Regions from separate parts of the Serratia sp. YWN4 genome, predicted to be linked through region 2. Evidence: predicted binding sites of a transcription regulator. Region 2 holds the regulator's gene; each other region holds the start of a gene.
The links. Region 2 encodes Fur, which represses iron uptake genes when iron is present. Its sites were predicted from a motif close to ATAATAATGAGAACNACTATCAA; they were not measured.
Positions count from the first base shown of each region.

Region 1 (10,047 bases), 1.6 Mb from region 2:
CTGAACAAGCGCAAAAGCTACCAGGTTCATGTAGTGGGTGAGCAGGCGCGCGTTGAGAACGTGAACAACGTCAGCGCCGTTAACAGCGGCAGCGAAGAGGTTGTGGCGTTGATCGCCACCGCGGATATCGTCACCACCGCCGTTGGCCCGCAGATCCTGGCGAGAATCGCCGGGACGATCGCCAAAGGGCTGGTTAAACGCCATCAGCAGGGCAATACCCAGCCGCTGAACATCATCGCCTGTGAAAACATGGTACGCGGCACCAGCCAACTGAAGCAGCATGTGTTCGACGCACTGCCGCAGGATGAGCAGGCCTGGGTTGAGCAGCATATCGGCTTTGTCGACTCCGCCGTAGACCGCATCGTGCCGCCAGCGGAAGCAGGCAGTAACGATCCGCTGGAAGTGACGGTTGAAACCTTCAGCGAATGGATTGTCGATCAAACCCAGTTTAAGGGCCAACCACCGGCGATTGCCGGTATGGAACTGACCGATAATCTGATGGCGTTCGTTGAGCGCAAGCTGTTTACTTTGAACACCGGCCATGCGATCACCGCCTATCTTGGCCAGCAGGCTAATCTGCTGACCATCCGCGATGCGATCCTCGATCCGGCGATTCGCCAAACCGTGAAAGGTGCGATGGAAGAGAGCGGTGCGGTGCTGATCAAGCGTTACGGTTTTGAGGCCGACAAGCACGCGGCGTACATCAACAAAATCCTGTCGCGCTTTGAAAACCCCTATCTGCACGATGACGTAGAGCGCGTTGGCCGCCAGCCGCTGCGTAAGCTGAGCTCGGGCGATCGCCTGATCAAGCCGCTGCTGGGCACGCTGGAATACGGCCTGTCGCATGCCAATCTGATCCAGGGTATTGCTGCGGCCATGAGCTATCGCAGTGAGCAGGATCCCCAGGCCAAAGAGCTGGTGGAACTGCTGGCAACGCTGGGACCACAGGCCGCGCTGGTGCAAATTTCCGGCTTACCGGCTGACAGCGCCGTGGTGAGTGAAGCGGTCGCTGCGTATAACGCCATGCAGCAACGTTAATCTGTTAATTATTTGCCATTTTGAGGTCGGGCGATGCTCGACCTCTTTGACTGACTCCGTGTATGCTGCGCAGTCCGTTCACCAACGGAACATGAAGCCTATAGAGTGTTAAAGTACAATCCCCACGCCATTCGAAAAGCGATGATGGAACAAGCACAGGCATTTGAAAATAAAGTGTTGGAAAAGCTGAACGCAGGCAAAACGGTGCGCAGTTTTCTGATTGCAGCGGTCGATCTGCTGGCAGAAGCGCTTAACGTATTGGTGGTTCAGGTATTCCGTAAAGACGACTACGCGGTGAAATATGCCGTAGAACCGCTATTGTCTGGCGAAGGGCCGCTGGGCGAACTTTCGGTCCGCCTCAAGCTGATGTATGGCTTAGGTGTGATTTCACGCCATGAATATGAAGATGCCGAACTGCTGATGGCGATGCGTGAAGAACTGAATCACGATGGCTCGGAATACCGCTTTATCGATGACGAAATCCTTGGCCCTTTCAGCGAATTTCACTGCGTCAGCGCCTTGCCGCCGGTGCCGACCTTTCTGCAACCCGGCGAAGCGGATGAATCGCTGATTGCCATGCAGCACCAGCGTTACCAGCAGATGGTGCGTTCCACCATGGTGCTGTCGATGACCGAACTGCTGGCCGGTATCGGAGCCAAACAACCCTCTCGCCTTTCTCCGCTCGGCGCGCAAAAGCCTTAAGCGAAGGCCATACGCCACTCGTCAAACAGCAGCCACAATGCCGTTGTGGCCATTAATCCCGCCATCACCGCGTTAAATAATCTCAGCTTCCAGGTCATGCGCAGCGCGTGGCGCAGCCGATCGCCCATCAATGCCCACACCAGTACGCAGGGAATATTCACTGCGCTGAAGCTGGCAATGATCAGCAGCGTCTGGCTAAGCGTGGCCCCTTCGCGCGGGGCGAACAGGATCGCCACGTTAATCGCCATCAGCCAGACTTTTGGGTTGATCGCCTGAAACAGCGCCCCATTGATAAAGCGCATCGGCTGCGCCTGCTGTTTGGCATCCGGTGACGCGGCTTTGAACAGCTTCCACGATAGCCACAGCAGGTAGGTACAACCGACGACGGCCAACGGAAAGCGAATTGCGCCCACCCAACTGAGGGCCACGGCCAGCAGCGTGGTGGTCAACGCGAGCTGTACGGCACAACCGGCCACGATGCCAAATAACATCGGCAAGGTGCGGCGAATACCGAAGTTGACGCCGGACGACGCCAGCAACAGGTTGTTGGGGCCGGGGGTAATCGACATCACGGTAACGTAACTGACAAAGGCTGAGTCCAGCATAAAAAGCTCCTAAAAGGGATGGATGCGGGTTGGCTATCAGCATAAGGGCCGAGGCTGGATGGTGACAGAGCCAGAAATGCAGTATTGTTATGGTTACAGTTTCACTATTTTTAAACTGTACCCATTACCTGGAGCCAAACTGTGACCCTGCTCGATGAGATCCCAGACATTCGTTACCGGCAACTGGCCGATACGCTGGCGGTAGCCATTCGCCGTGGCACCCTGTTGCCCGGCAGCCGCCTGCCTTCGGTACGGCGCTGTGCGCAGACCCACAGCGTCAGTATCAATACCGTGGTGGCGGCTTATCGACAGTTGGAAGACCGTGGGCTGATCGAAGCGCGGCCGCAGTCCGGTTTCTACGTGCGTGCCACGTTACCAGCGCTGAAAACCGCCTCGGCTCCCAGTAACCGCATAGAAAAACCGGCGGATGATGTGCTGGCATTGATCGATACGGTGTTCGCCGCCCAGCAGAACTCGGCATTTACCAATCTGTCGCTGGCCTGCCCGCAAACCAGCGATTTTTATCCCGGCAGCAAGCTGGGGCGCATGCTCGCCTCACAACTGCGCCGCCAGCCAAACCTGATTGGGCAATACGCGTTGCCACCCGGCAGCCTGCGGTTGCGCCAGCAGATTGCCCGGCGCTCAATGACCTTGGGTATGCTGCTGGAGCCAGGGGATATCACCCTGACGCACGGCTGTATGGAGGCGCTGCAACTGGCGCTGCGCGCCACCACCAAACCGGGTGACTGCGTGGGCTTGGAATCGCCAACCTATTTTTACCTGCTGCCGTTGCTCGCCAGCCTGGGGCTGAAAGCGTTGGAGATCCCCACCGACCCGCAGCACGGCCTGTCGCTGGATGCGCTGGAGTTGCTGTTGCAGGAAAAGCGGCTCAATGCGCTGATCGCCATGCCGACGGTGCAAAACCCGCTCGGGTGTATCATGCCGCTGGCGGCGAAAAAACGCTTGGCACGCTTGATGAACGATCACCAGGTGCCGTTGATTGAAGATGGCCTGTATGCCGAACTGCAATTTGGCAGTGCGCTCAGCCCGGCGGTAAAGGCGTTCGATCGCGATGGCTGGGTGCTGTTCTGCTCCAGCTTTACCAAAACGCTGGCACCGGATTTCCGCATTGGTTGGGTGGCCGGTGGGCGCTTCAGCGAAGCGTTGCACAAGCTGAAAGCGGTCTCATCTATGTCAGAGTCACTGCTGTTGTCGGAAACCTTGGCGATGTTCCTGGAAGCGGGCGGTTACGATCATCACTTGCGCAACCTGCGCAAACGTTATGCCGCACAGGTGGAAGAAGCCAGGGCGCTGATCGCCCGCCATTTCCCGCGCGGCACGCGGGCGACGCAGCCCGCGGGGGGATTTGTGTTCTGGGTCGAGTTCCCGCTGGCGGTAGATTCGGTAGCCCTGTTCCATCAGTTGCTGGAAGAACAGATCTGCCTGACGCCGGGCACGCTGTATTCCCCCAGCGGGCGTTATCGCAACGGGCTGCGGCTTTCCTGCTGTTATCCGTTTGATGCCCGCTACACCCAGGCGCTGGCGCGCGTGGGGGCCAAAGCCTGCGAAATGAGCGGGCTGCCACCGGGAATTGCGTAAGACGAACGATCGGCGTTTTGCTATACTGCCTGCATCATTTTTAGCGTGCCGATAGCGGCACAAACAGGCCAAAAACCATGAAAGAGATAGAAAAGGCAGAGATTAAGCGCCTTAGCGACCTGCTGGACGCACTGAACCATAAAGATACTGTGGTGATCCAACAGGGCAATATTGACCTGATCGCGCAGCACACCAAAGAAAAAGAGAAGCTGGCGGCAGAAATTGAACGCCTGAAGCACGTGCGCGTAGAGAAGCTGAGTGCAGAAGCACAGAAGCTGAGCCAACTGCCGTTCAGCCGTGAGATCACCAAGAAAGAGCAGGCGGATATGGGTACGTTGAAGAAAAACGTGCGCGGCCTGATCGTGGTGCATCCGATGACGGCGCTGGGCCGTGAGATGGGCCTGAAAGCGGTCACCGGTTACGCGAAAAAAGCCTTCTGAACCTCAGTGCCTGGGGGATGCCCCAGGCGCTCTTTTCCCTACTTCAGTGGCCGAGCAAGCGGCGATTGAAGTCTTCAATCCTGCTGGCGGTAATGCGCGTCAGCATGGTTTTGCTCCAACTGGCAGAAAGCCCGGCCACCGCCAGCAGGCGGCGATACTGCTCTTTGTCGAACGGCAGGTGCCAGGCAATGCCAACCGCCTCGGCGACGGAAACGTCGCTGCTGCGGGTGACCAACTCAAGCGGCCGATCGCCGCTGACCATGCCAGCCGAAATGATGCGGTACAGCCAGCCGCAACGGCCGCTTTGTTGCATCAGCACCGAGAGATCGTCAATGGCGAAATGCGCGTTGAGTTTGAAGCACGGTGAACGTGGTTGAGTGACCTGGATCAGCGCATCCCCCCAGCGGTAGATATCGCCCATAAACACGTTGTCTTCGGTCAGGCCGAGGGTGGAAAGGTTTTCGCCAAACGCCGGAGCATTGAACAACTCGGCCTGTGCCGGGAACTGCTCGCGCCAGTGGGCGTAATGTTCACGCGGGTAGTGGCAGAGCGCGCGATCCGGCCCGCCATGATGGGCTTTTTCTGCCTGTTCATCTCCGATCAAACCTAGCGGCGTGAGTATCACTGCGCCATCGACCCGGCGTTTGGCAATGGCGCTGGGCCGCATGCCTGCGTAGGGTTGGATGCTACCGGTATAAACCTCAGGGTGGTGCATAATAACCTCCACTTTCATAGTGCAAACCAAGGGCGTAGCCCAGAATACCCTGAGTGGATAGAGAGCAACAGCATAACCCGCCTGGCCGATCAGGCGGGGGCATCAGAAAGTGGTCCAGTTGTTTTCCGTTAACGTGGAGGTTTCTCGCGGTTTTGCTGCCAGCGGTGATTTGACCATTGCCGTTTTCGCTTCGACGGGCTCAGCATGTTCTGCCAAACGGAACACCGCAACGCTTTGCAGCAGCATTTCCGCCTGTTCTTCCAGCGAATCTGCGGCGGCGGCGGACTCTTCCACCAGAGCAGCGTTCTGCTGGGTAGTGTGATCCATTTCCACAATAGCCTGGCCGATCTGCGCGATGCCACGCGTTTGCTCGTCAGAAGCGGCGGCAATTTCTGCCATGATATCGCGCACGTGCGTGACTGAACGGACGATCTGCTCCATGGTATTGCCGGTATTTTCCACCAAGGCGGTGCCGGTTTGAACGCGGCTGACGGACTCGGCGATCAGCCCTTCAATCTCTTTCGCCGCCTGCGCACTGCGCTGCGCCAGATTGCGCACCTCACTGGCCACTACCGAGAAACCGCGGCCCTGTTCACCGGCCCGGGCAGCTTCCACCGCTGCGTTCAGCGCCAGAATATTGGTCTGGAAGGCAATGCCGTTGATCAGGGTGGTAATTTCGGCGATCCGCTGCGAACTGCTAGAGATATCACGCATCGTGCTGACAACCTGACTCACCAATTGGCCGCCCTGCTGTGCGGTTTGTGAGGCATCGGTTGCCAACTGATTGGCATGATGCGCGTTTTCGGCATTCTGTTTCACCGTGGCGGTGAGCTGTTCCATGCTGGCGGCGGTTTCTTCCACTGCCGCCGCCTGCTGCTCGGTACGTGAGGAGAGATCGGTATTGCCTGCGGCAATTTCCCCGGCGGCGGTAGACACCTGGCTGATGCCCATCTGGATTTTCTCAATCATATCGCGCAGATTCTGGCTCATGGCCGCTACGGCGTTCAGCAATTGGCCCAACTCATCGCGGCGGGTGCTGGTTTGCGTTTGGCGTAAATCGCCAGTGGCAATGCGTTCTGCCAGTTCCAGCGTGGTGTGCAGCGGGCGGGTGATTTGCAAGGTGATGCGCCATGACACCAGCAGGCCTGCGAGAATCGTGATCACGGTAATGATGCCCATCTGGATCTGGGCGGTATCGATATTACTGTTGGTTTGCGCCAGTTCATCTTTCATAAACACGCCGATCAGCGTATCGACTTTCTGGGCGGTGTCGCCTAATTGCTGACTGAGCTTTTGTTCGTTTTCATAAGCCGGTAGGTAAGCCGCAATACGGTCTTTATATTCATCCAGCGCCGCCAGCAACGGTTGCAGCAATGGCCGATCGGTATCCTGTAAACGTTGGCTGAGCGCATTGGCCGCGCTGCGGGCGTCGTCGATGGCAACCAGCAGCGGCGCTTCTGACTCTTTGTTCGGGCTCAGCAGCAGGCCGTGGGCACCGTAGCGGATTAACGTCAGCTTCTGGTTAAGTTGGGCAAAAGCCAACGGCAGATCGCCCTGGGCTAACTGTGGTCCGATCTGGCTCAAGCTGTCTTGCACTTCGGACATATTCCAGGTGGCACGCACTGCGTCTTTCTTTGTCACGGCCTGTTGGAAGCTATCTCGCTGCTGCTGATACTTGCCCATCAGCGCTTTCAGCGATTCCAGCTCTTTACGGCTTTGTGGATCCCAATTCAGTTCCTGCGCATGATTGATCAGCTTGACCACATTCTCGATATGCGTGCGGTTATTGTTCAGATAGTCGATTTTGTAGGTTTGGCCGAACATCGCGCGGGCGTATTTCGCCTGGCTGATTTCGCTGGTTATCTGATAGCTGAAATCGATGCGTTCGGTGCGCGATTCAATGAGACGAAGGTAGTAACCCCCGGTGCTGGCGATAATGATGGCCAGTAATAAAATCAGGCTAAATCCCAACGAAAGCTTTTTACCTACGGTGAGATGGGTGAACTTTCCTGCCAATGTCTTCAGTGCCGCCATAAGATTTTCCTTTTGAGGCGCTTGTTAGTTAAACGCAATATCGGCAGGAAAAGGGCGGGCTTTAGTTATAATGCCGGTCAGTTAAGCGCAAAGCTGCATAATTATGCAGCAGGTGCTAAAGGTGTGGCCTCCCTCTCCCTGTGGGAGAGGGAACTGGTTAGCCTTAACTGACAAGCATTAGGGCTTTAGTTATGAGTGGGCAAAAAATGCCCGCATCAGCGGGCATCATCATCAGGGCTAACAGAATTACTTCTGCGCTTCGGCAAAGCGTTTTGCCGCTTCGTCCCAGTTCACCACGTTCCAGAAGGCTTTGATGTAATCCGGGCGGCGGTTCTGGAATTTCAGGTAGTAAGCGTGTTCCCACACGTCCAGGCCGACCAGCGGGAAACCGGAAGCGCCAGAGACGGCTTCGCCCATCAGCGGGCTATCCTGGTTGGCGGTGGAAACCACGGCCAGCTTGTTGCCTTTCAGCACCAGCCAGGCCCAGCCGGAACCGAAACGGGTGGCTGCGGCTTTCTCGAACTCTTCCTGGAATTTCTCGACGCTGCCGAAATCACGCTCGATGGCGGCTTTCAGATCGCCACTCAGCGTGGTACCGGTTTTCAGGCCTTTCCAGAACAGGCTGTGGTTAGCGTGGCCGCCCGCGTTGTTACGCATAAAGGTGCGTTTGTCGGCAGGAACTTTATCCAGATCCTGGATCAGCGCTTCAACGCTCAGCGAAGCCAGCTCAGGGTAAGCTTCCAGCACGGTGTTGGCATTGTTGACGTAGGTCTGATGGTGTTTGGTGTGATGGATTTCCATCGTTTGCTGATCGAAATGCGGTTCCAGTGCGTCATAAGCGTAAGGCAGGGATGGCAGTGAATAACTCATAATCATCATCTCCAATGGGTGTTGGGCGGCGCAAGGCATGAGCACCGCATAAGCAATCGGCTCCCATTATAAGGGATTAAATGATATTGAAAATGATTATCAATGCCTTATGGGTTGTGTGGTTTTTGTGCTAATCGAGATCGTCTAAGAAGTAGCGGTAACTGAAATCGTCTTTAATATCAGTTTCTCGATCACGTAGATGGTAACGCTTGCGCTCTCTTTGACGGCTGGTTTTCCTTTCCGGAAGATTTAGGCCGTAATGATCAAGCGTGATACGCGCTCGCTGTTGAGCCGCATTGTTAGCGAATCCTGATGGTTCGATTTCTCCGGTAAGATAATTAGCAATAAAGTAATCGTTAAATTGATAATTCACATCATCCGGCGCCAACAGGCCGATATCGAATCGTTCGCCTTTCTGGCTTTGGCATTGGTCACAGCACGGGTAAAGATTCTCCCATTTATAGGCCAATGTTGGGTAATCACTTTTAGGCCGAAAATGTTCAATGGTTCTGCGGCTCTCCGCGCCAATGTTGCCACCATCGCAGAAAGCGCAGTGCCCCTGTGTCATAGAAAATAGAAGAGATAATGTCTGCTCGTATTCGAATTTTTTATACCAATCGAATTTATACTTTGGATTCTTATTTTTTGCGGCAATAAATTTTTCTGTCAATGCTTCCCAACATTCCGCTAAATACGGAGGCGTTTCTTCCCTGAAAAATTTGTACATGGGCACCTCAATCTTTTTTGGTCAGCCGCGCTAATTGACGTAATTCCATGCTAATGATGGCAGAAACCTCCTCACTTTTTTTGCTCAGAAGATTGGCGAGCGCTTTCAGTTGGCCGTCGTCCGTGGGGTTAGCCAGATAGTTGTTACGCAACCGGTAGAAATCAGCGAGTTGCTGCTCTGTTTCCACATCAAATTGTTCTGGTACACCAAACACCTCTTCCAGAATCAGTTGATAGCTTTTACCTGCGGATGACGGTTCTGGTTTGATAACATCGGCAATATGTGGATCGCGGCAAATATTCTGTTGTGGCTCAGGCAGGCGATAAACCCAGGCATCTTCAACGGAACCGACCACAAAGGGGGAGTGGGTGGAAACGAACACCTGTGCATTGGGCAGCAGCGTTTGAATGGCGGGCAGAATACGGCGCTGCCATTTGGGGTGCAGGTGAATATCCACTTCGTCCAGAAACAGGATGATGGGTTGAGAAAAAATATCAGGTTTTCCCTGACCTATTTTCCAACTGATTGACTCAATACGTAAAGCTAAGTCGGTAATCCAGCTTAATATAGACTTCAATCCTTCTGGTAGCACATTGAAATCCATTATTACCCCGTTAAGAGTAATACGCAGTTCCAGATTGCTGTCTAAAGTAAAATCTAGATTTACATTGCAAATATCATAAATGAATTCTTGTATTTTTTTTAAGGAAAGCTTTTGCTTTTCAGCATTGGCATTATCTCCAGAGAGTTGGGATAAAGCGACTTTCGTTCTATTATTAGCTATCCATTGTACCAATAACCCTGGGCGAACCGTATTTGTAAAAGAGAGTGCTTTATCAAATGGAGATTCTTTGATTTGGCTGATGCTGCTGACTTTAGCTAATGAGTGATCTTCTCTAACACCTGAATAGGCGAATGCAGCAAAAAGTAATGGAAATAGAGGGCCGGTTAAGTTCTTTGATGTGATGCTATGGTAGCTATCAAGAATAGCCGGGGCCATCTTTATTGAGGTGGCCGCATGGTTTATTTTCAACATTTCTTCAGAAAAGCCAGAGAAACAACCCTCATCACCTGAAAATGAAAAATTGACTTTATTTTTCCCGCCAGTGATAAAACGCGCTTTTAGCAGTTTGTTATTAACATTATCATGCTCAAAAATCGCCGCCAACGCATACAGCAAGGTACTTTTCCCGCAGCCATTGGGTCCGGTGAATATATGAATCTCTGCTTTTTTATTATCTGCCTCAATGCTTTTAATTGGCGGAAAGTCAAAGCGCGTATGTTCAAATACGCCAATATCACGCAGAGTAATGCTTT
Region 1 covers NZ_CM147696.1:5,447,470-5,457,516, reverse strand. Annotated here, with positions in the region: gene ACX9GT_RS25075 (mannitol-1-phosphate 5-dehydrogenase) at 1-1,038, shown strand, start outside; gene ACX9GT_RS25070 (MltR family transcriptional regulator) at 1,180-1,740, shown strand; gene ACX9GT_RS25065 (LysE family translocator) at 1,737-2,345, opposite strand; gene ACX9GT_RS25060 (aminotransferase-like domain-containing protein) at 2,487-3,944, shown strand; gene ACX9GT_RS25055 (YibL family ribosome-associated protein) at 4,022-4,384, shown strand; gene yiiM (6-hydroxyaminopurine reductase) at 4,428-5,099, opposite strand; gene ACX9GT_RS25045 (methyl-accepting chemotaxis protein) at 5,202-7,133, opposite strand; gene sodA (superoxide dismutase [Mn]) at 7,380-8,003, opposite strand; gene ACX9GT_RS25035 (HNH endonuclease family protein) at 8,134-8,730, opposite strand; gene ACX9GT_RS25030 (AAA family ATPase) at 8,738-10,047, opposite strand, start outside.
Region 1: sodA (superoxide dismutase [Mn]) is a predicted target of Fur. The motif match lies at 8,084-8,106, and genes of this name have one in related genera.

Region 2 (10,047 bases):
CATTCTGATGGTGCCAGAAAGCCGCTTCACCAAGAATCAGGATCTGAAAGTGCTGCCAGCGGCAGCATTGCGTGGCCAGATTATGCCAACGCCGATGGAAGTTAAGGTTCATCAGCATGATGTGGATCTGAGCAAAGGTGTTGCCTTGGATCTAAGCGCGTTGACCAAACCAGCGGCAGATGCGGCAGCCAAGCGTTTTGAACTGCTGGGCGTGGCAAACCATGCTGGTGGTTATCCAATCAAAACCGATATTCAACCGGGCGCATTTAAAGGCGATCTGGCGGTTCCAGGCGCTTACCAACTGAAGATTGGTGAGAAAGGGGCTGCGATCACCGGCTTCGATCAGGCCGGGGTGTTCTATGGCCTGCAATCCATTCTGTCGCTGATCCCGTCTGACGGCAGCAAGAAGATTGCCACGCTGGATGCCAAAGATGCACCGCGTTTCCAATACCGCGGCATCTTCCTGGATGTGGCGCGTAACTTCCACCATAAAGATGCGGTGCTGCGTCTGTTGGATCAGATGGCGGCCTATAAGCTGAATAAATTCCACTTCCACCTGACGGATGATGAAGGCTGGCGTATTGAGATCCCAGGCCTGCCGGAACTGACCGAGGTGGGTGGCCAGCGTTGCCATGACCTGAGCGAAACCACCTGTCTGCTGCCGCAATACGGTTCAGGCCCAGAGCCGCACGGTGGTTTCTTCTCCCGTCAGGACTATATCGACATCGTTAAATATGCTCAGGCACGCCAGATTGAAGTGATCCCAGAGATTGACATGCCTGCGCATGCCCGCGCTGCGATCGTTTCCATGGAAGCGCGCTACAAGAAACTGCTGGCTGAAGGTAAAGAGAAAGAGGCGAATGAGTTCCGCCTGGTGGATCCGACCGATACGTCCAATACCACCTCGGTGCAGTATTTTAACCGTCAGAGCTACCTGAACCCGTGCCTGGATTCATCCAAAAACTTTGTTGATAAAGTGATTGGTGAAGTCGCCCAGATGCACAAAGAAGCCGGTCAACCACTGCAAACCTGGCATTTTGGTGGGGATGAAGCGAAGAACATCCGCTTGGGTGCCGGTTATACCGATGTGAAGAAGCCGGAAGCGGGCAAGGGCATTCTTGATCTGAGCAAAGAAGACAAGCCATGGGCCAAGTCTGAGGTTTGTCAGGCGATCATCAAAGACGGCAAAGTGGAAGATATGGAACACTTGCCGAGCTACTTCGGGCTTGAAGTCAGCCAACTGGTGAAAGCGCACGGCATTGACAGCATGCAGGCGTGGCAGGATGGCCTGAAAGATGCCAAAGACTCGAAAGCCTTCGCGACTAAGAATGTTACGGTGAACTTCTGGGATACCCTGTTCTGGGGCGGCTTCGACTCAGCCAACGACTGGGCGAACAAGGGCTATCAGGTGGTGATCTCCAACCCGGATTACGTCTATATGGACTTCCCCTATGAAGTGACCCCGGAAGAGCATGGTTACTACTGGGGCACCCGTTTCAGCGATGAGCAGAAGATCTTCAGCTTCGCACCAAACAACCTGCCGCAAAACGCTGAAACCTCGGTTGACCGCGATGGCAACCATTTCACCGCCAAGAGTGACAAATCATGGCCGGGTGCTTATGGCCTCTCAGCTCAGCTGTGGAGTGAAGTTGTGCGTACCGACCAGCAAATGGAATACATGATTTATCCACGTGCTCTGTCTGTTGCGGAACGTGCCTGGCACCGTGCGAGCTGGGAGCAGGATTATCAAGCCGGTCGTGAATACAAAGGTGGCGAAACCCATCATGTCGATACCAAGACGCTGGAAAAGGACTGGCTGCACTTTGCCAACCTGATCGGGCAACGTGAGTTGGCCAAGCTGGATAAAGGTGGCGTGAGCTACCGTCTGCCAGTGCCGGGAGCACGCGTTGTTGATGGCAAGCTGGAGGCTAATATCTCCTTGCCTGGTTTGGCTATTGAATATTCTACCGATGGCGGCAAACAGTGGCAGCGCTATGACGATCGTGCTCGCCCGGCCGTTGCGGGTGATGTTCAAATCCGTGCGGTCAGCCCGGATGGCAAACGTTTCAGCCGTGCCGAGCCGGTAAAAGCCTAAGCCAAAACTCAGCCCATCTGCGTGTCGGCGGATGGGCTGTAGGTGTAGTCCGTGTCAGAAAGAAGTGCTGCAAGAGAGTGCAATATTTGGAATTATCATTTTCCCCGGCCTGTCCGGGGATTTTTTTGTCTGTAAATCGCAGGCACAAAAAAACCGCCATTAAGGCGGTTTCTCGATTCTGGCAGGCCAGAGTTATCGCTTGTCATGCAGCGTATCGTTTTCGCGGCAATCACCTACTTCACAATGGCCGTACAGGTACAGGCTGTGATTGGTGAGCTTAATACCGTGCTGTTTGGCGATATCACGCTGACGCACTTCGATAGGTTCGTCGCTGAACTCGATCACTTTGCCACAGTCCAGGCAAATCAGGTGATCGTGATGATGCTGCTGGGTCAGTTCGAACACGGATTTACCGCCTTCGAAATTGTGACGAGTCACAATGCCCGCATCATCAAATTGATTCAGTACGCGATAAACCGTTGCCAAGCCGATTTCCTCACCCATATCTATCAGTTTTTTGTACAGATCTTCCGCACTGACGTGATGGCATGCCGGATCCTGCAAGACTTCCAGAATTTTGAGTCGCGGAAGCGTGACTTTTAAGCCGGCCTTCTTCAATGCGTTATTGTTGTCAGTCATGCGGATTCAGTCCTGTTACTGTGCTAATCAAGTTGGGGCGTTTTCGCCTATGGCATTGGTCGGCACAAAAAGAATTAATTGCGTCTCATTATAGAACCGCTTGCTCTAAATAGAAACCGTCGGTTGTTAACAAAGGTATATCTGCACTATTGCATAAGGGTATATGCAACGTCTTGATGGATGGGATAAACCGATGCCGCAGTTTACCCTGATAGTGCGGGAAGTTACAGACTTGTAGCTTCTATTACTCTAATCCGTGATACCGATAGCAGCCCTGTAGCCGACACTATGCGCTTTGCAGGGCTTTTGTACAATATCTGGAGGGGGGCTTAGCCGACGATGTCGGCCAGGCTCAGCTCTTCGCTGATTTGTTTAACCCAGGCATCTACGCGTTCGTTGGTCAGTTCAGGCTGACGATCTTCGTCGATAGCCAAGCCGACGAAGTGATGGTCGTCTGCCAAGCCTTTAGAGGCTTCGAAGTGGTAGCTTTTGGTTGGCCAGTGGCCGATGATCGCAGCACCACGCGGTTCGATGATGTCACGGATGGTACCCATCGCATCGCAGAAATATTCTGCATAGTCTTCTTGGTCACCACAACCAAACAGCGCCACCAGCTTGCCGTTGAAGTCAATATCTTCCAGCGTTGGGAAGAAGTCATCCCAGTCACACTGGGCTTCACCGTAATACCAGGTGGGGATGCCGAGCAGCAGGATGTCGAAAGCTTCCAGATCTTCTTTACTGCTTTTGGCAATGTCGTGAATTTCAGCCACGTCTTTGCCATATTTTTGCTGAAGATTTTTCTGGATCATCTTGGCAATGTTTTCGGTATTGCCAGTATCGCTGCCAAAGAAAATGCCTACATGAGCCATATTGCAGATAACCTTTTTAATTCAGTGGATATACCTTTGGTGTTCGTGGGTTGCTTACCTGCAACGTCGAGCCTTTGGGTATCGTCTTACGTAAGATCAAGGCAAGAGTTCAACGTGGTGACTCTCTCTTACCGGTAAATAACCATCATGCCAGAAATGTGCTCTGGGGTTTTATCGCATTTATGCGATGCGGGGGGATCAGTACCAGCGGTGTTGATCCGGCGTCATCCTTAACGCCGCGCCGCGCGTGCGGCTGAAGAGATCATGATTCTGGCTGTTCTTCCGCCAGTTTTGCCAGCAGCATTTGCTCAATCAATTCGCTGCGACTGATATCGCGCTGATCCGCCAGTTTGTTCAGAGCATCCACGGCGTCTGCGTTGATTTTCAGCTCCACACGCCGTAATCCACGCACTTTGTCACGCCGTAGCTGATTACGCTTATTGATTCTAAGCTGTTCATCACGGGAAAGCGGGTTGGTTTTCGGTCGCCCCGGACGGCGTTCATCTGCGAACAGATCCAGCGTCGTGCGATCCGTTTGTTCTTTTGCCATTGTTGCGGACTACTGCAAGGGAGTTTGCATCAGAAAGCGTTTTCACACTTCCAGACGGTTCAGTTAACACCATTCGGGCCAATAAACCCTAAGCCAAATTTACCTCCAGCCAAGTGCTTGTTTGCACGTTGAACTGGGCGGCAAAATTATATCCCCGCAGGACCCAAGCTATAGCAGCTTGAAAGACGTCGGAAATAGCGCGCCATATTACCCCAGCAGATAGAGCAACGACAATGCTTAACTTAGCCAAAAACGCGCTAACTCGTTCTCTTTAGCACGTTTTTTCACCACTTTGTTTCAGGCTTCATCAAGGAAGCGGCGGATGGCCCGTAACACAGCGTCCGGTTTTTCCGCATGAACCCAATGGCCGGTACCTGCGACGGCGTAAGCTCGGGCCTGCGGGAATTGGCGGGCAATGTCTTCGCGGTACTCATCCTGCACATAAGGCGAAAGCCCACCGCGGATAAATAGCGTTGGATGTGGCCAAGAGGGGACATTTTGCCAGCCGATCATGCTCGCGTATTGTGCGATCAATACCGGCAGGTTGAAGCGCCAGGTTCCGGCATGAAAAGACTTTAACAAGAACTGGATCACGCCTTCTTCATCCAGATATTCGCGCATCAGCTGTGCCGCCGGTTGCCGTTGGCTAATACCGGCATCGGTGACCGCTTGCAGAGCAGCAAAAATCTTGTCGTGGCGGCGGGTGTTATAAGCCACCGGGGCGATATCGATCACAATCAGCCGTTCAACCCGCTCAGGGGCTATCGCCGTGAGCGCCATGGCGGCTTTACCACCCATGGAGTGGCCGATGACGATGACCTTATCCAACTGCAAATCATCCAGCAACGTCAGCAGATCCTGCGCCATCGCCGGATAGGTCATCTCATCAGCACGCGGCGAAAGCCCATGATTGCGCAGATCGACCTTGATCACCGTATGCTGTTGATTCAGGTCGCGTGCCAGTATGCCAAGGTTATCCAGGTTGCCGAACATGCCGTGGAGCAGCACTATCGGTAATGTGGGAGCCTCGGCAGCCAAGAGTTGATAATGTAATTTCATGGTGAAGTTTACGATTTAAAGACATTGGGTCAGGGTATCATGCTTAGGTAGGTATTTATAAGTTAGATAGATGTTATCAATACCTTTCTGGCAGCACATTGTTGATGCCAAGCTACTCAGAAGAAAGCCACTGTGAAAGCAGAGCATGAAGCTGCGAAGGCTCTAATGGCTTAGATAACACCAGGTAACCCTCTCTTTCCGCTTGTTGCAAGATCTCCGAATTAAATTCGCCGCTGACCATCGCGCCACTGGCCTGTGGTAAACGTTGGAGTAACTCCTGCAAAATATCGAAACCACTCTCACCTGAACGCAAGCGCTGATCGCACAAGATCGCCTGCGGAGAAAAGCCGCTCTCAAGCACGGCAAAAGCTTCGTTGGCAGAAGCGACGCAGCGAACCGTCACTCCCCAAGCCTGCATCAGGCTCTCCCAGGCAGAGGTAACCAAGGGATCGTCGTCAACGACCAAGCAGGTTCCGGAAAGCGTTCTATGCGGTGCGGATAAGGATTTTTGCTGTGCGGTTAATGGCGCTATGGCTGCCATTGTGTCGCTGGCTGGCAGAAGCATCCAAAAACGTGAACCTTTCCCTTCTATCGAGCTCATTCCGCACTGTACTTTCATCAGTTTCGCGCATCTTGCTACTACCGCCAGGCCCAGTCCATGCCCGGCACTGTCTATACGCCAGGCAAGCTCCGGGCGATAGAAGGGAGAGAAAATCTGGCTTTTTTCAGCATCAGCAACGCCAATTCCGGTATCCCAGACTTCGATCAACCACTCTTTGCCACGCGGGCGAACAGAGATCAGCACCCCACCTTGTGGGGTGTATCGTAGTGCGTTGTGCGTCAGGTTGATTAACGACTGTTTGAGCAACGAGAGATCGCCTAAAGCAACGCAGCGTTGCCGAGGGAATCTCGAGCGTAGCGTTAAGCCCCTATTATTCGCCTCTTCACGAAACAGAGTGATGATCGAGTCGATTAATGGCACTAACTCCACGTTTGTCTGCGGGACATTGATGGCATTGTTTTCTATTATTGTCAGGTCCAACAGTGAGTTAAACATTAAATGTAACGAACGCACACTCTCTTGCAGATCATGGAGCTGCGGGTTCAACCGGGGATCGCGATTCTTGTGCACGATCGCTTCAATCAAAAATCCCATTGCGTGAATCGGTTGGCGGAGATCGTGGCTGGCGGTGGTGAGAAACAGGTTTTTATCATGTAATGCCTGTTCCGCCTCCTCTTTCGCCACACGGAATTTCTCAGCCAATAAGATGCTGTCTTCTTCCAGTCTGACCTGTTGCAGGAAGAAGGCGTGTGAGGTTAAAGCATGACGATAAATAGCAACGGCATACAGTAGATTAAGCAAGAAAATGATTGGCCAGACTTCACCCGATCGCCACGGGATCAGGACCAACAACATTCCCCAACAGCTGATAAAAAACCGCTGGAATGCACCCAATAGCGGGGTCAGATGTGTCGCGTTGGCGGCGATGATAGCGGCAATACTGATATTGAGCAGCAGAGTGAAATCAAAGGATTGGCTCATGGCTGTCACGATCATCAACGAAGACAGGCCGATACCGTGCAGCAAGGCTACCCGATTCACCAAGGTAACCACTGGGCCAGCATGATGGTGTCAGCCGTTGTACTCAGTTTCTGGTGATAGCGGTAGTGCCAAATCCTGACGAGCACGGCGGCAATAAGATAGAGAACAATCCAACAGATAACGGGCGTCAGCGGCAGTTGCAGCTTATAGAGCCAAATGGCAAACACCATACCGACAAAAGGCACAGCATTGATGCTAAAAACCAATCGCGCTAACACATTGTTCAACAAACGGAGCTGCGAGTGCGGCTTGATGCCGTGCGGAGATTTATCACTGAGGGTTTTCATCATAGCGTGAAGCGTCTTCCCTGAAGTAACGTGATAGCCTCGACTCGGTTATTGACGCCAAGCTTACTGAGAATACCGGTAATATGCTCTTTGATCGTGGGTTCAGACACTGCCAGCGTCATGGCAATGCGTTTATTTGAGAATCCCCGTAGCATCATCGCCAGCACTTCCGCCTGACGCTTGGTCAGCCCGAATTCCTGATAATTAACCGTTGGTGAGGATAAAGACGGTAATTCCGAGGCTTCCGGAAACCAGAGTTGCCCGTTTTGCAGTGCCGTAACGGCTTGATTGAAGATCTGTGGGGAGTCGTGTTTATGAACAAAACCGTGCGCACCCATCTCACGAGCCTTGTGTTGAACATTGTTATTCTCATCCCCGCTGATCACCAATAGACGAATATTGGGATTTTCCTGTGGCAGTTTCTTAATTAACTGAAGGGCAGTGCCATCAGGTAACCAGAAATCTAAGACCAGTAATTGGGGAGGGCCTTTTTCTTCTATCAGGCCATCGCACTCTTGGCGGCTGGCGGCGACATACACCTGCTGGTAACCACAATGTGTGCTTAAGAACGCGGCAATTCCCCCAGCCACCAACGGGTGATCGTCAACGACTAAAGCGTAAGGTTTACTCACGTCACTCTCCCTTTGTCACCCATGTAACGTCCGCGTTGACTTTTGCGTGCCATGATCTACGTTTATCTGATGCCAACTGGAGTGCAGGCTGGCACGCATGTAACTTGAGGTAAGCGAGTATACGGCAACACATAGGCTTATGCTGAATCATACCTAGATTAACGATACTCTCGAACCCTACCTCGGTAGGGTTGTGGCCTTTGCCTTATGTACATATCATTTCAATGCATTAGCAAGAGCCTGCTGTAATAAGCAAGTATTGGGTAATGTTCTTATGGCTTGCCAATTATTCGCTAATACTATTGACATAAAAAGGCTTCGGGTAACTGTACCATTCCGTTGGTATTATTGCTCAATGTATTTTTCTTATACATTGAATTGCTCTTACTGATTTACAGTTATTAATGCAAAAAAACAGCTGATGACTCCGGTTATTAGCATTAATAAGTAGTTAATCAACTGGATTGAAATATGCGCAAGTATTTATGGGGTGTGATGGTGGTTTTGCTTCTTGCTGGATGCAGTTCCATGGGGGAAGATAAATTCAGTGCATCGTATGTGAAGGCACATGTTATACCTAAACAGACAACCAAGGCGCAAGTACAGGCAATTTACGGTGTGCCGGATGAGCAGAACGTTCATTCTAGTGGTAATATGTCATGGGAATATGAAGTGAGAGGTAATCTGAGCACTGCCTCTTCCATTGTCGGTTATATTCCTGGGGCAAATGCAGTCTCCAATGCTCTTGGCATGGCTAACACGGCATCGAATGCTTCGGACAGTGCCACCAAGGCATCTGCTAAAATGTCAGGAAATACGGAATACCATGCGAATCGTCTTTATATTAGCTTCGATAGCACCGGTGTGGTTGATAGTTGGTTTATGTAGTTCAGGAAATTACTCTCTATTTAGAGTGTCAGGTATTAAAAGGGAGCGGAGTTCGTGATTGATTAATAGGCGAAAGATTGCTTATTGTTGACACCACTCGATGAGTGATGTGCGGGTGTATGAAAACGAACTCTGCTCTTTATATAATATACTCAGGTGATAGTGACGTGCAGGCGTATAAGTTACCTAGACGGTAACGTAATTGAGTAAAGGCTTCCTTATCGGGAGCTTTTGTATTTCTACAGCTGTGAAAATAATTCATCTAATAACATCTGAACGCTTATTAAACTCATTGGAGGAGTTGCTCTGTATGAATAAAGTTTATCGCCTCGTGCGCCATCGCCGCACTGGTTCTCTGGTCCCCGTTTCTGAACTGTCCCGCAATGGTGGCAAATCATCTCAAAATCGCAAAGTCGGTATTGCTCCCAGTCTGTTTCTGGCCATGGCCATGGCCGGTATGGTCGGTTCAGCAGTCGACGCCAGCGCTGCTGAAATCGTGATCGATGGCGGTACGGAAGAGACCGTGCCGGGTACCAAGCCAGACGGTTGGAAAACAGGTAACCGAGTAGATCTGGTTATTGGAGACACCAGTTCAGGCAAGCTAACCATCAGCGAGGGGGCCAGGGCAACCACGGTCGGTGCTGGCTATCTGGGCAGAGAAGTTGGCTCCGTGGGAGAGGCGTCAATTTCGGGGGCAAACTCTTGGTGGAAACTTTACAACTATGACCCCCTTTATGGACAGGATCTGAAAGTCGGTGTTGGTGGTGAGGGTAAGGTTTCCGTACTGGATGCCGGAACGCTGGAAGTTTCATTTATTGAACTGGGCGTAAAGGAAGGTTCCAAAGGCACTCTGAAGATATCGGGGGTTGGCTCGCAGCTCTTGGGCCATCAGGTGATAGTTGGCAATCAAGGGAGCGGTGAATTCAACATTGCTGACGGCGGTAAATTCCTGCTGGATACCTTCGATAAGGTGATCGTTGGTTACGGTGCCACTGGGCAGGGGACCATCAACGTCGACGGTGCGGGGAGTGAGCTTTATTACAATAAGTTCGGCTCTTCAAACATGTATGTGGGCTACGCCGGTAAGGGCGTGATGAATGTGACCAATGGTGCGAAGGCGGGGGCGCTGGAACTCAGCCTGGGTTCCATCGCCGGTGCCTACGGTGAACTGAATCTTTCGGGCGCGGGATCGGTCGTGACCTCTGCTGGTGGCACCATCGTCAGGGTGGGGGAGAAAGGGGAAGGAAAGGTCAGCATTACCGACGGCGCTCTGCTCAATGGCGGCACCTATAGCAGCTATCTGGGTGATGGCATTGGCGGCAAAGGAACTGCGCTGGTTTCTGGGACGGGTTCAACTTGGAAGGCCTCACAGTTAACGGTTGGTAATAATGGTGAAGGGCAAATGCAGGTCATCGATGGCGGCCG
Region 2 covers NZ_CM147696.1:1,529,757-1,539,803, forward strand. Annotated here, with positions in the region: gene ACX9GT_RS07170 (family 20 glycosylhydrolase) at 1-2,095, shown strand, start outside; gene fur (ferric iron uptake transcriptional regulator) at 2,288-2,734, opposite strand; gene fldA (flavodoxin FldA) at 3,064-3,603, opposite strand; gene ybfE (LexA regulated protein) at 3,866-4,153, opposite strand; gene ybfF (esterase) at 4,451-5,212, opposite strand; partial or broken gene ACX9GT_RS07195 (hybrid sensor histidine kinase/response regulator) at 5,325-7,102, opposite strand; gene ACX9GT_RS07200 (LuxR C-terminal-related transcriptional regulator) at 7,102-7,734, opposite strand; gene ACX9GT_RS07205 (hypothetical protein) at 8,206-8,622, shown strand; gene ACX9GT_RS07210 (autotransporter outer membrane beta-barrel domain-containing protein) at 8,933-10,047, shown strand, end outside.

Region 3 (10,047 bases), 1.2 Mb from region 2:
GTCTGTCGGGGCTCCGCCGGATATCCTTGGCCCGCTGGGGCAAAACTGGGGTCTGCCGCCGATGGATCCCCATGTGATGGTGGCGCGCGGCTATCAGCCGTTTATCGATTTGCTGCGCGCCAACATGACCAGCTGTGGCGCTTTGCGCATCGACCACGTCATGGCGCTGTTGCGTTTATGGTGGATCCCTTACGGTGAAACCGCCGATCACGGGGCTTACGTCAAATATCCGGTTGACGATCTGCTGGCGCTGTTGGCGCTGGAAAGCCAGCGTCATCGCTGCATGGTGATTGGTGAAGATCTCGGCACCGTACCGGTGGAGATCGTCGGCAAGCTGCGTGACAGCGGGGTTTACTCCTACAAGGTGCTGTATTTCGAACGTGATAGCGAAAGCCAGTTCCGTGCGCCGCAGTCTTATCCGGTGCAGGCGATGGCCACCATTACCACGCACGATCTGCCCACGCTGCGCGGCTACTGGCAAAGCGGTGATTTGACGCTGGGGAAAACGCTGGGGCTATACCCGGATGCCGAGGTGCTCAAAACGCTGTTTGCCGATCGTGAACGCGCCAAGCAGGGCTTGCTGGATGGGTTGCACCGTTACGGCTGTGTGCCGCAGAAGGTGGGTAAAAAGGCCTCCTTGTTGGCGATGAGTCCGTTGCTGAACCGCGGGTTGCAGCGCTACGTAGCGGACAGCGCCAGCGCGCTGCTGGGCCTGCAACCGGAGGATTGGCTGGATATGGCCGATCCGGTCAATATCCCAGGCACCAGCAATGAATATCCAAACTGGCGGCGCAAGCTGAGCCATACGCTGGAAGAGATGTTTGCCGATCGGCATGTGAATCGTTTACTGAAGGATTTGGATAAACGGCGCAAGAAGGTGTCGGCTGGATAATGTATTAAGTTAGGGCGCCGTATTGGCGCCCTATACACATCAATAATAGGAGTGTTCGCCACGCTGATGCTCGGTGAGATCGCGTACCCCTTTCAGTTCTGGGAACTTCTGCAATAGCTCTTTCTCGATCCCTTCTTTCAGCGTCACGTCGACCATCGAACAACCGTTGCAACCGCCGCCAAACTGTAGGATAGCCAGCCCGTCATCGGTGATTTCCATCAGCGTAACGCGGCCGCCGTGGCCCGCCAACTGCGGGTTGATCTGCGATTGCAGCACGTATTCCACACGTTCCATCAACGGGGCATTGTCGTCGACTTTGCGCATTTTGGCGTTTGGCGCTTTCAGCGTGAGCTGGGAACCGAGTTGATCGGTGACAAAGTCGATTTCGGCGTCTTCCAGATACGGCGTGCTTAATTCATCGACGTAGGCAGACAGCTTTTCGAACTTCAGTTCGGTGTCTGTCGCTTCTACCGCATCGGGCGGGCAATAAGAGACACCGCATTCAGCCGTTGGTGTACCCGGATTAATCACGAATACGCGGATTTGGGTGCCTTCTTCTTGGTTTGCCAACAGTTTGGCAAAATGTTCCTGTGCTGCATCTGTTATACGGATCATGGCATTGACTCAATAGTTGACTGCTATAGTAGGATATAATACGCCCATTGCGGTGGTACTACAATGTGCGGCAGACGCACCAGATCTGCAATGATGCGACGCCCTGTTTCTGCAATAATTTAGCGATTTCTGCCACCGTGCTACCGGTGGTCACCACATCATCCAGCAGCGCTATATGCCTTCCTGCCAGATTTTCATCACAACGGAATGCGCCGCGTAAATTGCGCCGCCGCGCGCGGGCGATTAATTGCTGCTGTGGCGAGGTAGCCCTGATCCGGCGCAGCGCGGCGGGCCGATATTCACACCCTAACCAGTGTGCCAGTGGCCGGGCCAGCAGATCGCTCTGATTGTAACCCCTGCGCCAACAACGCCGATCCTGTAAGGGTACCGCTAAAATGATGTCCGGTTTGTTCAGATGTTGCTCTCGGTGCGCTTGCAGCCAATGCAGCAGGAGCAACCGCGCCAGCGTTGGGGCCAGTTCCGGCGTGCGCTGGAATTTGAAACGCTTGATTAAGCTACTGATAGGCAGGCGATAGTCGGTGGCAAAAACCAGTGCCTGCCAGGGCGGTGGCCGTTGCAGGCAGCGGCCACAAGGCTGGTGCGGATCGCCGCTAGGTAAACCACAGCGTGGGCAACTGATGGGTTTGGCGGGCAGTTCGCGCAGGCAGTAACTGCAAATGCCCTGCTGCATCAGCCGTAATGGTTGCCGACATAGCCAACAGCGGCTGTAGATTGATAGCATAGCCGTCCTCCGTGACGGAACGAGTTCAGAAGGACAATAACTGATGACAGCGCTGTATTGGCAAACAATGGGCGAGGGCGATTGCGATCTTGTGCTGCTGCACGGATGGGGATTGAACGCTGAAGTATGGGGTTGCACATTGGCGCGATTGACGCCGCATTTTCGGGTTCACCTGGTCGATCTGCCGGGTTATGGCCGCAGCCAGGGTTATGGCGCGTTATCGCTGCAACAGATGGCGGAAATCCTGCTGGCGGCAGCCCCCGCGCGCGCGTATTGGCTGGGCTGGTCATTGGGCGGGCTGGTGGCCGGGCAGATTACACTGATGCAGCCTGAGCGGGTAGCAGGGTTGATTACCGTGGCCTCTTCGCCCTGCTTTGCTGCGCAGGATGACTGGCCGGGGATCCGCCCAGAAGTGCTGAGCGGTTTCAAGCAGCAGCTCAGCGAGGATTTCAACCGTACCGTAGAGCGCTTTCTGGCGCTGCAAACCTTGGGGACCGAAAGTGCCCGCCAGGATGCGCGCCTGTTAAAAGCCGTGGTGCTCAATCAACCGACACCGGGTGTCGCGGTGCTCAATAGCGGGCTTGATATGCTGCGTACCGTGGATCAGCGGCAGCAATTGGCCAAACCAGCGATGCCGGTGCTGCGCATTTATGGTTACCTGGATGGTTTGGTGCCACGCAAGGTGGCAGCACTGCTGGATGAGTGGTGGCCACAGTCATCTTCGGTGGTGATCCCTAAAGCGGCCCATGCGCCTTTTATCTCTCACCCTGAAGAATTCACCAGCATTATTAATCAATTTGCTGCAACCCGGTAGGCGCGCGGCTTCGCGCTGATATCACCCTGATTGCGGCTAAAAAAGGCACAAAATAGCGCTACAAGGTCAACTAATTGGCGGATAAAAAAGCAGGCTGATTCGATATATGAAGGGCTAGATGTGTGGCGAACGGTGAGAAAACTGCATGTATTTTTCACTGGGGTTGTTGCATGTCGTGGCGTATCGATCCTTTATTTATTGTTAACGGCTTTCATAACAACTCATTTATCCGCTTAGAGGTATGGTCATGAAATCATTGAAGATGACGGTTGCAGCATTGGTTGTGGGTTTCGCGTCTTTCAGCACAATGGCGGCAACATTGCTCACTCAGGAAGATTTGGATAAGGCACCAGGCAAGTACGAGAAAATTGGCATGATCACTTCAACTGCCCAAGCCACCGATCCAATGGACTTGAAAGAGGAATTGTCCAAACTGGCTGACGAGAAAGGTGGGCAGTACTACGTGGTTGTGGCTGCTCGCGAGCACGGCAAGTTCAGTGCGGCCGCCGAAGTGTACAAAGATAAGAAATAATCTGCTAACGAGGGGCGCATAGCGTGCGCCCCTGTTTTTTGTCTCTAGTTTTTCAAGCGATAAACTACCGTACTGCATCTTTCCGGGCAGCGCTTGCAGCTGCCGCTCAGGCATTCGCTGTTATCCTGCTCGATACGCTCCACTTTACCCAGATCGGTTAAACGCTCCAGCATGGCTTCAACCAGCGGCAGCGGCGTTGCCAATTGGTGGCTCAACTGCTGCGCCTGAGCGCTGCCCTGCAAGGCGAGCGCATCACGGATCTGTAACAGGCTGGCCATCAGTGGCAATCACCTTGCGGGTTTTGACAGCAGGCGGCAGGCGTTGCGTTGCGCAGGCGGATGGTCACGCGGCTACGAGCCTTACGTAATGCCAGCAACAGCAGGGCATTGAAGGCCAGTACCGACAGGATCACCACCAGGCTGTATTGCGGATGCTGGCTAAAGGTTGCTGCCTGGTAGAACAGGGTGGCCAGCGAGTAGGCCACATTCAGCCCCCACAGGATGGAGAAGGTCATCCAACCCCGGCTCGATTCGCGGGCAATCGCACCCATCACCGAAACGCACGGCACGTACAGCAGCACGAAGATCAGATAGCTGTAAGCAGAAATTGAGGTGCCGAATTTGCTGCTCATTACCCCCATGGAGCCTGCGCCCATTTCACCATCGCCCTTGCTGGCTTCGATCGGGTTGGCAAGTACGCTGAGGCTGAAAGTGCCCTTCAGACCCTGCCAGGTTTCATCTAGGGCGGCCGCCAATTCATCCAGCAGGTTGAAATTGGCGGCGTCGAACGGCTGATTGGTGATGTGTTCGGCGGTGTACAGCGTGTTGAGCGTGCCCACCACCACTTCTTTGGCCATTGCTCCGGTGACCAGGCCGACGGTCGCCTGCCAGTTATCGCTATGCACGCCCATCGGTTGCAGCAGCGGTGTGAGCACTTTGGAAACCGAGGCCAGCGCTGAATCATTGATGCTGTCTACCGGCTTGCCGCTGAACGAGAAGCTGTTCAGGCCGCCAATAAAGATACTGGCGATGACGATCACTTTCCCGGCGCGCAGCACAAAACCTTTCAGGCGTTGCCAGGTCTGCAACAGCAGGCTTTTCAGGTGGGGTACGTGATAGACCGGTAACTCCATGACGAACGGTGACGCTTCACCGCGCATGATGGTGTATTTCAGCACCAGACCGGTAAGAATAGCGACCACGATACCCAGCATATACAGCGAGAACACCACGCCAGCGCCATCTTGGCCGAAGAACGCCGCAGCGAATACGGCGAAGATCGCCAACCGCGCACCGCAGGACATAAACGGAGCCATCATGATGGTGATCAGGCGTTCACGCTGGGCATCCAGCGTGCGTGCCCCCATGATCGACGGTACGTTGCAGCCGAAACCGACGATCAGCGGCACGAAGGATTTCCCCGGCAAGCCGAGCGCCTGCATTAGGCGATCCATCACAAAGGCGGCGCGTGCCATGTAGCCGGAGTCTTCCAGAAAGGACAGGAACAGGTACATCATGCCGATCTGCGGCACCAGCGGCAGCACGGTATTGATACCGCCGCCGACGCCCTGCGCCAGGAAAATGGTCAGCCATTCTGGGAAATGCAGGGTATAACCGATCCATTGGATCCCCTGAATAAAGATGGCCGCCGAACCGAGATCGAAGATCGGTTGCAGCGCACCACCGATGTTAATCGCCAGCAGAAACATCAGGTACATCACCAGCAGAAAAATCGGCACGCCGAGCCAGCGGTTGAGGATCACTTTATCCAGCATTTCGGTCAGGCGGTTCGGCAGGGCTTGCTGCGCGTTGCTGACGGCATCGCAAAGGGTGGCGATCGACTGATAGCGGGCATCGGCAATCACCAGTGCCGGATCTTCCTGCTGCTGCTGTTGCAGCGCTTGCCTGGCATCCGGCAGTAAAGCGACGGCATCTCCGGCCAACTGGTGGCTATAAATATCCCCTTCCAGCATTTGCAGCGCCAGCCAGCGGCGCTGTTCGGTGGGCAAGTTCTGCGGCATGGCATCGGTCAGCCGATTGATTTCATGCAGCAGCAGCGGCGGGTAATTCACCAACGCTTTGAGCTGATTGAACCGATGACCGTCGATCATCTGTTTCAGCACGCCAATGCCGTCGGCTTTGGTGGAAACCAGCGGTACGACCGGGCAACCCAAGCGCTCAGACAGGGCCGCAAGATCAATCTCGATACGCTGGCTTCTGGCGATATCCAGCATGTTCAGCGCCACGATGCAGGGAATGCCCAGCTCCAGCAGTTGCAGCGTCAGGTAAAGGTTGCGCTCCAGGTTTGACGCGTCTACCACGTTGATCAACAAGTCTGCATCGCCACTCAGGATGTAATGGCAGGCGATTTGCTCGTCAAGAGAAGTCTGTTCGGAGATGGTGGTGAGCGAATAAGTGCCGGGCAAATCGACCAGAGTGACCTGCGATTGCGCTGTAGCAAACTGGCCTTCCTTGCGTTCAACCGTAACCCCGGCCCAGTTACCGACCCGCTGGCGCGCACCGGTAAGCTGGTTGAACAGTGTGGTTTTCCCTGAGTTCGGATTACCTATCAAGCCAATGGTGATTTTTTTCATAATCCAACGTGATATCAGTAAATTAAGTACCGGCCATGCGCAGAAGCACGGCAAAAGCCTGAGGCGGGGGGCGGCGTGTGATTACTGGCCGTCGAGCAGGATCAGGTCCAAATCTTTTTTCCGCAGCACCAGGCTGACGCGGCGGGTTTTTATTTCTATTGGATCGCCGAGTGGTGCAATGCGGACTACTTCAAATAATGAGCCGGGCAGCATCCCGAGCGACAGCAGCTTCTGCCGGTAAGCGGGGCTGATTTCACTGGAGAAACCGGTAATTTTATAAGTCTGTTTAGGAAGAAGATGCATATTACCTTCTTGGTGATCAAAGCGTTCCCGTTGGAACGCACTTTCAGAACAGTTTTGCCCAGGCTACCCGAGGAGGTAAATAGAGCCAAAACAGCTGAGCCATGGCATGGCCCAATAAACACGCAACACAATAATAGTGAGAACGATTATCGTAATCAATACAAAAAACAGGGTTATTGACCGCTAATTGTACTACTTTCTTGCGGTGTATCAAAAATTAGTGGAAATATTGTGTGGCAGAGGGCGGAGTGAGCGCCACCCTCTGCCGTTAGGCTTAGCGTTTTTTGCCGAATGCGGCAGCCAGAGCGTCACCCATGGCGCTGTTGTTGGCCGGTGTGGTGCTGGTGCTGCGTGGTTTCGCGGCTTTATTGGCAGGCGCGCGTGAAGCGTTGTCGCGTGCTGGAGCGCTGTTGCTGCCACGGCGCGATGAACCTTCGCCCGGCTGCTCATCCAGGCGCATGCTGAGTGCAATACGCTTGCGTTGCAGATCGACCTCCATCACCTTCACTTTGACGATATCACCGGCTTTCACCACGGTGTGTGGATCCTGCACAAATTTATCTGCCAGCGAGGAGATATGCACCAGGCCATCCTGATGCACGCCGATATCCACAAACGCGCCGAAGTTGGTGACGTTGGTGACCGAACCTTCCAGAATCATCCCGACTTGCAGATCGTTCAGCGTTTCCACGCCTTCAGCAAAGGTGGCGGTTTTGAATTCTGGGCGCGGATCGCGGCCCGGTTTTTCCAGCTCTTTCAGGATGTCGGTCACCGTTGGCACACCGAATTTCTCATCGGTAAAATCGCTGGCTTTCAGGTTGCGGATGGCGTTCGAGTTGCCCATCAGATCCTGCAACGCCTGCTGGGTGGCGGCCAGAATGCGTTCCACCACCGGGTAGGTTTCCGGGTGAACGGTTGAGGCATCCAGCGGGTTATCACCGTGGTTGATACGCAAGAAGCCCGCGCACTGTTCAAAGGCCTTTGGCCCCAGACGGCTGACTTTCAGCAGCTGTTCACGGTTGCTGAAACGGCCGTTCTCATCACGCCAGGTGACGATGTTCTGCGCCATCATGCGCGTCAAACCGGCCACGCGGGTCAATAAAGGCACGGACGCGGTATTCAGATCAACACCCACGGCGTTTACGCAGTCTTCCACCACTGAATCCAGCTTCTTCGCCAACTGGCTTTGGCTGACGTCATGCTGGTATTGGCCAACGCCGATGGATTTAGGGTCAATCTTCACCAGTTCGGCCAGCGGATCCTGCAAGCGGCGAGCAATAGACACTGCACCGCGCAGCGAAACATCGAGATTCGGGAATTCCAGCGCCGCCAGTTCGGAGGCGGAATACACCGAAGCACCGGCCTCGCTGACGATCACTTTCTGCGCTTTGACCTCTGGGAACTGCTGTTGCAGTTCGGCAAAGAAACGCTCGGTTTCACGGGAGGCGGTGCCGTTGCCGATCGCCACCAGTTCCACTTTATGCTTAATGCACAATGCGGCAACCACCGCAGCCGCTTTGGCGGCCTGGCCGGTGTGTGGATAGACGGTATCGGTCGCCACCAGCTTGCCGGTGGCATCGACCACCGCCACTTTGACACCGGTACGCAGGCCTGGATCCAGGCCCATGGTGGCGCGCATACCGGCCGGGGCGGCCATCAGCAGATCGTGCATATTGCGGGCGAAAACGTTGATCGCTTCGTCTTCCGCACGCTCACGCAGGGTGCCCATCAGTTCGGTTTCCAAGTGCAACAGCACCTTGATGCGCCAGGTCCAGTTAACCACCGCTTTGCGCCAAGCATCGGCCAGTGCGTTATTCAGCCGCAGGTTCAGGTGGTTGATGATGATCAACTCGCCCTGGCTTTCGCGCGGTGCTTCTTCAAACTGCGGGTCGGCATTCAGCGCCAGTTGCAGTACCCCTTCATTGCGGCCACGGAACATCGCCAGCGCACGGTGAGAAGGCACTTGTGAAATCGGTTCGTGGTGATCGAAGTAGTCGCGGAATTTCGCGCCTTCCTCTTCTTTGCCTTCCACCACCTTGGACACCAGATGGGCGTTTTTCCACAGGTAGTCGCGCACTTTAGCCAGCAGCGTGGCATCTTCGGCGAAGCGCTCCATCAGGATATAGCGCGCACCGTCTAGCGCCGCTTTGACATCGGCAACGCCCTTGTCGGCATCGACATAACGTTCGGCCGCCTGTTCTGGCTGTTGCTGCGGATCTTGCCACAGCAAGTCGGCCAGCGGCTCCAGACCGGCTTCAATAGCGATCTGGCCACGGGTGCGGCGTTTGGGTTTATACGGCAGGTAGAGGTCTTCGAGTTCGGTTTTGCTCTGGGTGGCGTTAATTGCCCCGGCCAGTTGTTCGGTCAGTTTACCTTGCTCGTCGATGGACTTGAGGATGGTCTGGCGGCGATCTTCCAGTTCACGCAGGTAACCCAGGCGGGTTTCCAACTGGCGCAGTTGGGTGTCGTCCAGGCCTCCGGTGACTTCCTTACGATAGCGTGCGATAAACGGCACGGTATTACCTTCATCCAGCAGGCGGATGGCGGAGTCAACTTGCTCCGGCCGGGCCTGCAATTCTGTTGCAATAATGCGGCTCAGTGGGTCATTCATAAGTCGGGTATCTGTTCAGCACGATAATCAAGAGGGGGATAGTTATACGGTTTGCAGGGATAAAATGCCAGCGCAGCGGGCTGACATGCTCCTTTACTCTTTCACATAGGTGATCTCATTGACCGACCAAAACGCTTCACCGGCAGGCGTTTGCACCGTGGCGCTATCGCCCACTTCCTTTTTCAGCAGCGCGCGGGCCATCGGTGAATCGATGGAGATGTAGTCTTTACGGCCGAAAATCTCATCGTAACCGACGATACGAAAGCGCTTGATCTCACCCTCATCGTTTTCGATCTCCACCCAGGCACCAAAAAACACCCGGCCTTCCTGCTGCGGCGAATAATCAACGATTTTCAACTGCTCGAGGCATTTGGTGAGGTAGCGCACGCGGCGATCGATTTCACGCAGCCGCTTTTTGTTGTACTGGTAATCGGCGTTTTCACTTCTGTCACCCAGGCTGGCGGCCCAGGTGACTTTCTTGGTCACTTCCGGGCGATCTTCACGCCAAAGAAAGTCCAGTTCTTGCTTCAGCTTGTCGTACCCCTCACGGGTAATCAGCAATGTTTTCATCGTTATCCACCTTGCAGTCAGCCGTTAATCTGGGGATTCTCGCATAAACGGGTCATTGGGTGAGTTTTTTATCGGTATCTCTACGGTACACTGCCAAAACCACTGCTTTGGGATTTTCTGCTGCCGGTGTAAACAAGCGCAAGCAAGGGTTTTTTTGATGAGCCCTGGCCCGATACTTAAGTGAAAACAGTTGATATCTGAGCAAAAGAATAAGCTTTGTAACAATTTCGGCTAGAATGTATACCATTAAATGCTGTCAGTAATGACGGGGTTTTTTAACAATACAAGGCTGTTGCCAAACCGTCGCCAGCAGTGCTTACACATCTGTGCCGGCCACAGCCTAGAATCAGGCAATACAGCCTTTGGGAGTAACAC
Region 3 covers NZ_CM147696.1:313,291-323,337, forward strand. Annotated here, with positions in the region: gene malQ (4-alpha-glucanotransferase) at 1-892, shown strand, start outside; gene nfuA (Fe-S biogenesis protein NfuA) at 932-1,507, opposite strand; gene gntX (DNA utilization protein GntX) at 1,566-2,249, opposite strand; gene bioH (pimeloyl-ACP methyl ester esterase BioH) at 2,293-3,063, shown strand; gene ACX9GT_RS01425 (YdgH/BhsA/McbA-like domain containing protein) at 3,311-3,595, shown strand; gene ACX9GT_RS01430 (FeoC-like transcriptional regulator) at 3,640-3,873, opposite strand; gene feoB (Fe(2+) transporter permease subunit FeoB) at 3,873-6,188, opposite strand; gene feoA (ferrous iron transporter A) at 6,270-6,491, opposite strand; gene ACX9GT_RS01445 (Tex family protein) at 6,766-9,102, opposite strand; gene greB (transcription elongation factor GreB) at 9,196-9,672, opposite strand.
Region 3: feoA (ferrous iron transporter A) is a predicted target of Fur. The motif match lies at 6,622-6,644, and genes of this name have one in related genera.